Regions from separate parts of the Streptomyces sp. NPDC111606 genome, predicted to be linked through region 1. Evidence: riboswitches for the same ligand, from Rfam matches in the RefSeq annotation. Region 1 holds a riboswitch; each other region holds the start of a gene.

Region 1 (2,191 bases):
CGGAGGCCGTAACACCTCAGGGCGTGAGTCCCTTGCCGCGCAGCCACGCCAGCGGGTCGATGCCGCTGGAGCTGCCGTCGGGGTGCACCTCGAGGTGGAGGTGGGCACCGGTCACGTTGCCCGTGGCGCCCACGCGGCCGATGACGTCACCGGTGTTGACCTTCTGGCCGACGCTCACGCTGATCGAGGACTGGTGCGCGAACCAGACCTCGGTGCCGTCGTCGAGGGTGAGCTCGGTCTTGTAGCCGTACGAGCCGTCCCAGCCGGCGAACGTGATCGTGCCGCTGTGCACGGCCTTGATCAGCGTGCCCGAGGGCGCGGCGAAGTCGAGGCCCGTGTGGTAGCCGGAGGACCAGTAGGCGCCGGCCTGCCCGAAGGTCGAGGTGAGGGTGTACGAGGAGGTCGGCAGCGTGTACTGCTTGGCCAGCTCGGCGAGGCGCTCGGCCTCGGCCTTCTGGCGGGCCTCCTCCTCGGCCTTGGCCTTCGCGGCGGCGGCCTTGGCCTCGGCTTCCTTCTCCGCCTTGGCGGCCGCGTCGGCGGCCTCCTTCTCGGCGGCGGCGACCGCGGCTGCGGCGGCCTTGGTGTCGATCTGGTCCTGCTGGTACTCGGCCTGCGCGATGATCCGGCTCCGCAGCGCCTCACCGGCGTCGGAACCGCCCTGAGCGGTCTCGTCGTAGGTCTCGCCCATGGTGCTGAGCGCGGTGGCCGCGTCCTCGGCAGGCTCGGAGGAGTCGTCCGAGATCAGGGGCAGGTCCGGCATGGTGATGGCGACCGGCGGCTTGCCGCTGTTCGCGCTGGCCATGCCGCCCGCGCCGACGGCGGCTATGACACCGACGCCGAGAACCGTGGAGCTGCGGGCGAGTCCCCCGCCGCGCTGCTTGGAGACGCGATGCCTGCCGCGAACGGGACGAAGGGACTCCGCGGTGGGGTTCCACTCCTCGAACGGGCCCTCGTCGGTGCGGTTGCGGTCGTAGCCGAAGGTGTCGGTGCTGCGCTGACTCGGCACGAACGGGGCTTGCGGGGCAGGCCGGTTGGACGCCACGTGGGCGTACTCCTTTCCTTCCTTCTCGCCTACCGGGTTAGCTGACGGGTTCGGAGCAGGAAGGTCTCCTACGCGCGTATACCGCCCGTGAGTTCACGGTGGTAGTTGCGCGATTCACCCCAAGGTGGTGGTTCCCCGGTTCCCTTTCGAGATTCGGCGCGTGCGCACGGAGCCGCCTCTTGTGACGGCTGGGACGACCGCGCTGCGTTATCGAACGTTAATAGACGCGGGGTGCGGATTCCAAGCTGTTCCACTTGATCATTAACGATTTTCGCCTGGACTTACAGGTCATGAGCGGCCTAAATCGGGCGAGTTGGCCAGAGCTCAGGCGTCACACATGTGTTGACGGTGTGTCAGTTGTTATGCGGAGGGGGGTCACCCGGTCACATCCGGTGACAAGGATCAAGGAACGGCATCACGGCCGTCGTACGGCGATGAGGGCCATGTCGTCCGCCATCCCGCCCCCGGAGTGCCGCCGCACCTCCGCCGCGAGGACGCCGAGGAGCGCGACCGGCTCCCGACGGGCGTTGGCCCGCCCCGCCAGTCCCGCCTCGGGGTCGTAGAACCGGTCGGCGTCGTCCCGTGCCTCGCTCAGGCCGTCGGTGTACAGGAGCAGCGTGGCCCCGCTCGGGCAGTCGGCCTCCTGAGCCCGGTCGGGCCAGACACCCAGCTCTCGCATGCCGAGCGGCAGCGCGGGCTCGGCGGCGGGCAGCGCGCGCACGGTGCCGTCGGCGTACAGCAACAGGGGCGATGGATGCCCGCGGTTGACGAGGCGCACGATCCCGCTGCCGTGCGGCAGCTCGGCGAGTACGGCGGTGGTGAACCCCTCGGCGGACTCGGCCCACTCGCGCCGGTCGCGCTCGCGCACCAGTGCCCGCTCCAGGCGCTGTGCGACCGCCTCTAGCGTGGCCTCCTGCTCGGCGGCCTCCCGGAAGGCCCCGATGACCACGGCGACCGCGCCCACCGCCCCGATGCCCTTGCCGCGCACGTCCCCCACGACGACCCGCAGGCCGTGCGGGCTGTCCTGCACGGCGTACAGGTCGCCGCCGATGGAGGCGCCCTCCTGCGCGGCCTCGTACCGTGCCGCGATCTGGAAGCCGCCGATCCGCTCGGCCGGCTCGGGCAGTACGGCGCGCTGAGCGGCCTCGG
Region 2 (2,191 bases), on a different contig from region 1:
AGGACGGCGACACCTACCGCGGACTGCGTGCCGCCCAGGCGCTCGTCCGCAAGGCGGCAGAGCTGCGGGACGCGCTGGCGCTGATGCATCAGCGGGGCGAGACGGAGCTGCACGCCCCCACGCTCGCGCGTGCGCTGCGCGTACTGGACGGGGAGCGCCGCACGGCTCGTGTCACGGTGCCGCCGCGCTCCGACAGTTGACGACGTGTACAGGCCGGTCCCGGACGTCTCGATCCCACTGACGAGGCGTCCGGAACAAGGCTGAAACGCACCAAACGGCGTACCCCCTTTCGGCGTAGCCACGGCTCCTTTTACAGGCCCGTCAGGGTTGCGCAACGGGCATGAGCCCAGGGCGGAACGAGGCGCTCCATCGCTGGTCCGGGACTCCTTCGCCCCCTGGACACCCTCTCGAACACGCGGGTACCCACCCGAACGGGTGAGTGGTGACTAACACCACAAATCCCCGGTTCCGTTGGGTATTTCGCTCATCCGTGCGTCAAGATCCCTGTCTGACGACAAGCCCCCGCCACAGCGGCGGGGCGGTCCGGGCGGACGCCGAGTCCTGCCGCCGCCCGGATGACCGGTCGACAGGAGTGGATCGGCAGGAGTGGAGGACCCGAGCAAGACGGGTCGCCGGAGCGGACGTTCGTTCGATCCGAGCAGCCCTTGGGGTGAAGCCGCGGCAACGCGGCCGGGCAACTTCGCCAGCCCGAATCCGACAGGTCATCCTTCACAGGCGGCTGACGAAGGGTTGCGCATGACTGCGCTCAATCGTGTCCCGTCGCTCATGGCCCGGGCCGGCACGGCCTCGGCTCTCACCATCGCCGCAGTGGGCGGCTCGATACTGGCACCCGGCTTCACCTCCGAAGCTGAGGCGGCCACACCGGCGACGAAGGCACTTCAGGTCGCGGCCTCCAAGAAGGGCTCCCCGTACAAGTGGGGCGCCACGGGGCCGACCCGGTTCGACTGCTCCGGGCTGACGCTGTACTCGTTCAAGAAAGCGGGCAAGAAACTGCCCCGTACAGCGGCCCAGCAGTACAACAAGACCCGCCACATCTCCGCCAAGAGCCGCAAGGCCGGAGACCTGGTGTTCTTCCACTCGGGGTCGTACGTCTACCACGTCGGCATCTACGCCGGGAAGGGAAAGATCTGGCACTCCCCCAAGAGCGGGGACGTGGTGAAGCTGCAGAAGATCTGGACCAGGAGCGTCTGGTACGGCCGGGTCAAGTGACCCTCCCGGGGGCGATGGCGGCGGCCTGACACGCCGTCATCGCCCTCGGGGCACCAGAAAGGCCGTCAGACGGCCGTCAGCGGCCCGGCGAGGAGTCCCACGCCGAAGGCCGTCAGCGCGACGCCGGTGACGGTCGTGACCGCCCGGGCGGCGCGCGGCCGGCGCAGCCACCGCCCGAGCCGGTCCACCAGCAGGACGACCACCTGGAACCACACCATCGCGATCGCGAGCACGATCAGGGCGAGCAGCAGCGTCCTGGGCAGGGCCGGAGCGCCCGCGGGCACGAACTGGGGCAGCACGCTGAGGAAGGTGAGGGACGCCTTCGGATTCAGGGCGTTGGTGACGAAGCCCTGCCGCAGCGGTCGCCCGGTGGAGTCCTCGCGCGTGTCCGCCACTTCACTGCCCCGCTGTCGCAGCGTCTGGACGCCCAGATACAACACATAGACCCCCCCGACCACTTGGAGCACACGGAACAGCGCCGGTACCGCGGCCAGGACCGCGGCGACCCCCAGCACCGCCAGCGTCACATGCACCAGCAGCCCGGCCCCGATCCCGAACGCGCAGGCGATGCCGGCCCGGCGGGAGACGAGGGCGTTGCGCACGACGACGGTGAAGTCGGCACCGGGCATGGCGACGAGGCCTGCGGAGACCCCGGTGAAGGCGATGAGCTGAGCGTCCATGGCACCCAGCGTGCCGCGCGGCAGCCTTCAGCAGGTATGTCGAATATCCTGGGCTGCCCTAAAGCATTGCTTAAGGCAGAACGGCAGACGAGGAGCCCGGCATGTACGACCCGACCAGGCTCGCCGCCCTGGTGGCGGTCGCCGAGGCGGGTTCGATCACCCGGGCGGCCGAGCGGCTCGGCTACACCACGCCCGCGCTCTCCCAGCAGCTGGCCAAGCTGGAGCGCGAGGCGGGCACGGCCCTTCTGGTACGGCACCACCGCGGGGCGCGGCTGACGGGT
Region 3 (2,191 bases), on a different contig from region 1:
TCCAGCACGGCTTCAGCCAGATCCATCCGGCGAGGGCCACGGCCGCCTGGGTCACCGACAGCCCGAACGCCATGCTCAACCACCGGGCCGCCTCCCTGCGCTTCCGGTTCGTGAGCGCCATGGCCGGCGTGCTCGGCGGCGGCGGCGACCTGACCCGGTGGACCGAGGAGGAGCTCGCCGAAGCGCGGGAGTGGGTGACGCTTTACAAGCAGATCCGGCCCGTGGTGCAGCGCGGCGACCTCTATCGGCTGCGGCCTCCGGCGGGCGGCCTCAGTGCGGAGCAGTACGTGCTCGGTGACGAGACGGTCGTCCTGGCCTGGCTCCAGGCCCAGAGTTTTGGCGAGCCCGCCCCGGCGCTGCGACTGCGTGTCCTCGACCCGACAGCATCGTACGAATGCCTTGAAACGGGCGAAGTTCACCGAGGGGCGGTATTGGTGCATCACGGACTTCGCACCGACCTGCGTGGCGACCTTGATGCGACGGTTATCCGACTGCGTCGCATCTAGGAGTTCTGTCCGAATTGGCACCTTCATTCCAACTCGCTCTGGAGTAAAGGGAGCTGGAGAAGTGTCACGTGAGGAGCGTCATATTCGTGACCGTGCGTCGCTCGTCATGTTCACGTAATTCACGTGCTTTTCGAGGGGTTTTGAGTCGGGCGACGTCCCGACAATTTACGGAGTGTGACCGGTAATTCCCACAAGGGATCAACAGGAACGCATTCGGACGGAACCCCTCACTTGTTCCCGTGCGTCTTTCTCGCTTACGTTCCACACCAATCCGGACGGACGCCTAATCCTGCCGCCGACCGGATCCCGCGCTAACTCACCCGTACCCGGCAGGAGCGGGGGACCCACAGGTACAACCGCCTGTTCCGGTCTCCGGAACGGCTTGGGGTCAAGTCGCGTCCCGACGCGACCGGGCATCTCCAGCCCGCACCCGACAGCTCACCTCGCAGGCGCCGGAGAGGAATTCGCCATGCCCGCGAAGGGTAAGCATCGCCGCCCGAAGTCCCTGCGCTTCACCCGCTCCATCGCCGTCGCCGGAACCGGTGGCGCTGCTCTGGCTCTCCCGCTCATCGGAGCCACCGGCGCCCACGCCGCTCCTTCTCAGTCCGTTTCGGAAAAGGCCGTTCAGTCCGCTCCGGTCGCCGAGAAGAAGGCCGAGAAGAAGGCCACCGACAAGAAGGCGAACGCGCGGACCTATTCGGTCAAGGTCGGCGACTACCTTGCGAAGATCGCCGACGACCAGAACGTCAGCGGTGGCTGGAAGAAGCTCTACGCCGACAACCGTGAGGCCGTCGGCGCGGACCCGGCGCTGATCCACCCGGGTCTGAAGCTCACCATCGGCGGCAAGAAGGCCGAGACGAGCGCCCCCAAGTCCTCGTCCGCGCCCTCGTCTTCCTCCTCCGCGCCTTCGAAGTCGTCCTCGGACACGACCGCCTCGAAGTCCTCGGCGTCCAAGGCTGCCGCGTCGAAGACCACCACGACCGCCCAGAGCGCCGAGAACACCAGCGCCTCCAGCGGCTTCTCCGCCCCCCTCGACGGCGCCACCCTCGGCACCGCCTACAAGGTGGCGGGCAGCATGTGGTCCAGCGGCTACCACACCGGTGTCGACTTCTCCGCCCCGACCGGCACCCCGCTGAAGGCAGTTGGTGCGGGCACCGTCGTCTCGGCCGGCTGGGGCGGCGCGTACGGCAACCAGGTCGTCATCCAGCTCGCCGACGGCCACTACGCCCAGTACGCCCACCTGTCCTCGCTGTCCGTCTCCAGCGGCCAGTCCGTGACGGCGGGCCAGCAGGTCGGGCTCTCCGGCGCGACCGGCAATGTCACCGGCCCGCACCTCCACTTCGAGATCCGCACCACCCCGGACTACGGCTCGGACCTGGACCCGGTCGCCTACCTCCGCTCGAAGGGCGTCTCCGTCGGCTGACGCCTGCCGCGAAGCCACCTGCCTGACACGCTGCCGAAGGCCGGACCCCGATCCCCGGGTCCGGCCTTCGGTCTGCGTGCGGAGGGCTGTGTGGCGGTTGCGCCCACAACACCCCTGATCAGAGGGTTATTCCACGTTTGGTGAACACTTTAGGAGTGGCTTATCTCACCGATCGTCAACCCCGTCCTACGGTCGCGTAGGTCACATTCGAAGGTGAATCATGGGCCGATGTGGCAGACGATTCGAAGAGTGACAGCAGATC
Region 4 (2,191 bases), on a different contig from region 1:
CCTGTTCACTCGGTTCGGCGACGCATGCGCCCGCGTGCCGCCGGGTCACCACGAAGCCCTCCGCCTCCAGGGTGCGCAGGGCCTCGCGCACGGGGACGCGGGAGACGCCGTAGCGACGGGCGAGGAGTTCCTCGGTGAGCCTGCCGCCGCGCGCGTGGACCCCGGCGACGATGTCGTCCCGGATCGCGGTGCATACCGAGTGCGCCGGAATACGCATGACCGACCTCCGCCTTAATCCCCGTGAAACGTCGACGAATGACGTGTGTTCAGTGACTCTATTGCAACCGGCCGGAATTTCCGACGGGAGGCCGGAATCCATGGATATTTTTTGGACAGCGGGTCGTTCGAAACGCCGAAAGCCCCGGCTCGGGGAGCCGGGGCTTTCGGAAGACGCGGGGGCCGTCAGCGGTGGGGCGTCAGATGTTCACACCGTGCGAGCGCAGGTAGGCGACGGGGTCGATGTCCGAGCCGTACTCCTGCGTCGTGCGGGCCTCGAAGTGCAGGTGCGGCCCGGTGACGTTGCCGGTGGCGCCGGACAGGCCGATCTGCTGACCGGGGGTGACCGTCTGTCCCACCGAGACGGATATGGACGACATGTGGCCGTACTGGGTGTACGTACCGTCGTTCATCTTGATCACGACCTGGTTGCCGTACGACCCGCCCCAGCCGGCCTCCACGACGGTGCCGGAGGCCACCGAGTGGACCGAGGTGCCGCTGGCGGCGTGGAAGTCGACGCCGGTGTGGCTGCCGGAGGACCAGACGGCCCCGCCGGCCTTGTAGCCGGTGGAGACGTACGAGCCGGAGATCGGGGCGACGTAGGACAGCAGGCGCTTGCGCTCGGCCTCGCGGGCGGCGCGCTCCTTGGCCTCGCGCTCCTTCTTCGCCTGCGCGGCCGCCTTCTTGCGCGCGGCCTCCTCGGCGGCCTTCTTGCGGGCCGCGGCCTCCTTGGCGGCCTGCTCCTGGGCGGCGGCCTGGGCGTCGATCTGGTCGGCGATCGAGTTCTCGACGGCGACGACGGGGATGAGGCCGGTCTGCTCGACGGCCGGTTCGGCGGCGAGCGCCGGGGCGGCCAGGGTGCCGATGACGCCGGTGGCGGTGAGTGCGGCGACGCCCGCGGCGCGGGCGGTGGTGCGCTCGAAGCGGCTGGGGCGACGGTGCTTGCCCGCGGGACGCTTCCCGGTGGCGCAGGTGAACGCCATGAAGTGGCTGGTCCTTTCCTTCCTTCTCGCCTACCGGGTTAGCTGACGGGTTCGGAGCAGGAAGGTCTCCTACGGACCCCCTCGCGGCTGCGCGGGCGTCCGATTCACCCCAGGGACTTCGATGGGTCCCCGGCTCCCCTGGCTCGCGCCGTACGGGGACTCGGCGATGGCTGTCCGGTGCCGCGGGCGCGGCGCAGTGCCTGACGGACAGCCCGGAAGACGCTAAACGGGGCATCTTTCAATCCCCAAACGGATCCTGCCTTTTGTAGTGCATCCCACAGGTCAGACAGGCAACCTCTCCCTCAATTCGGGCATAAAGGGGCCCTGGTGACTCTTCCGTCACCAGGGCCCCTACGCACGCGTGCCGTCTTGGGCGCCGCGTCTGTCCCCTACTCGGCCGCCACGACGCTGACTTCGCCGATGCCGAGGGCCTCGACGGGCTCCCGGATCTCGGCCGCGTCGCCGACCAGGATCGTCACCAGACGGTCGACCGGGAAGGCGCTCACGGCCGCCGCGGTGGCCTCGACGGTGCCGGTCGCGGCGAGCTGCTGGTACAGCGTCGCCTGGAAGTCGTCGGGCAGGTGCTGCTCGACCTGGTCGGCCAGCGTGCTCGCCACGGCCGCGGCCGTCTCGTACTTCAGCGGCGCCACCCCGACGAGGTTCTGCACGGCGAAGTCCCGCTCGGCGTCGGTGAGTCCCCCATCGGCGACACCGCGCAGGACCTTCCAGAGGTCGTCCAGGGCGGGACCGGTGTTCGGGGTGTCCACGGAGCCGCTGATGGCGAGCATCGCCGCACCCGAGCCGTCCGGGGCGGAGCGCAGGACCTGCCCGAACGCGCGGACACCGTAGGTGTAGCCCTTCTCCTCGCGCAGGACCTTGTCCAGGCGGGAGGTGAGGGTGCCGCCGAGGCAGTACGTGCCGAGCACCTGCGCGGGCCAGACACGGTCGTGCCGGTCGGGGCCCACACGGCCGATCAGCAGCTGCGTCTGGAC

What was found. Region 1 has a riboswitch for cyclic di-AMP ahead of ACZ7M7_RS29065 (M23 family metallopeptidase). Riboswitches for the same ligand answer to the same signal wherever they lie in the genome.
Region 2: another riboswitch for cyclic di-AMP. It lies ahead of ACZ7M7_RS20700 (C40 family peptidase); the one in region 1 lies ahead of ACZ7M7_RS29065 (M23 family metallopeptidase).
Region 3: another riboswitch for cyclic di-AMP. It lies ahead of ACZ7M7_RS14025 (LysM peptidoglycan-binding domain-containing M23 family metallopeptidase); the one in region 1 lies ahead of ACZ7M7_RS29065 (M23 family metallopeptidase).
Region 4: another riboswitch for cyclic di-AMP. It lies ahead of ACZ7M7_RS22055 (M23 family metallopeptidase); the one in region 1 lies ahead of ACZ7M7_RS29065 (M23 family metallopeptidase).

Annotation. Positions count from the first base shown of each region.
Region 1 covers NZ_JBVKBY010000008.1:475,505-477,695, reverse strand. The annotation lists gene ACZ7M7_RS29065 (M23 family metallopeptidase) at 17-1,042, opposite strand; cyclic di-AMP (ydaO/yuaA leader) riboswitch at 1,054-1,211, opposite strand; gene ACZ7M7_RS29060 (PP2C family protein-serine/threonine phosphatase) at 1,458-2,191, opposite strand, start outside.
Region 2 covers NZ_JBVKBY010000005.1:452,764-454,954, forward strand. The annotation lists gene ACZ7M7_RS20695 (hypothetical protein) at 1-200, shown strand, start outside; cyclic di-AMP (ydaO/yuaA leader) riboswitch at 621-753, shown strand; gene ACZ7M7_RS20700 (C40 family peptidase) at 757-1,230, shown strand; gene ACZ7M7_RS20705 (LysE family translocator) at 1,296-1,910, opposite strand; gene ACZ7M7_RS20710 (LysR family transcriptional regulator) at 2,012-2,191, shown strand, end outside.
Region 3 covers NZ_JBVKBY010000003.1:510,023-512,213, forward strand. The annotation lists gene ACZ7M7_RS14020 (alpha-galactosidase) at 1-506, shown strand, start outside; cyclic di-AMP (ydaO/yuaA leader) riboswitch at 814-971, shown strand; gene ACZ7M7_RS14025 (LysM peptidoglycan-binding domain-containing M23 family metallopeptidase) at 976-1,929, shown strand.
Region 4 covers NZ_JBVKBY010000006.1:111,276-113,466, reverse strand. The annotation lists gene ACZ7M7_RS22060 (GntR family transcriptional regulator) at 1-217, opposite strand, end outside; gene ACZ7M7_RS22055 (M23 family metallopeptidase) at 417-1,199, opposite strand; cyclic di-AMP (ydaO/yuaA leader) riboswitch at 1,213-1,375, opposite strand; gene ACZ7M7_RS22050 (M16 family metallopeptidase) at 1,589-2,191, opposite strand, start outside.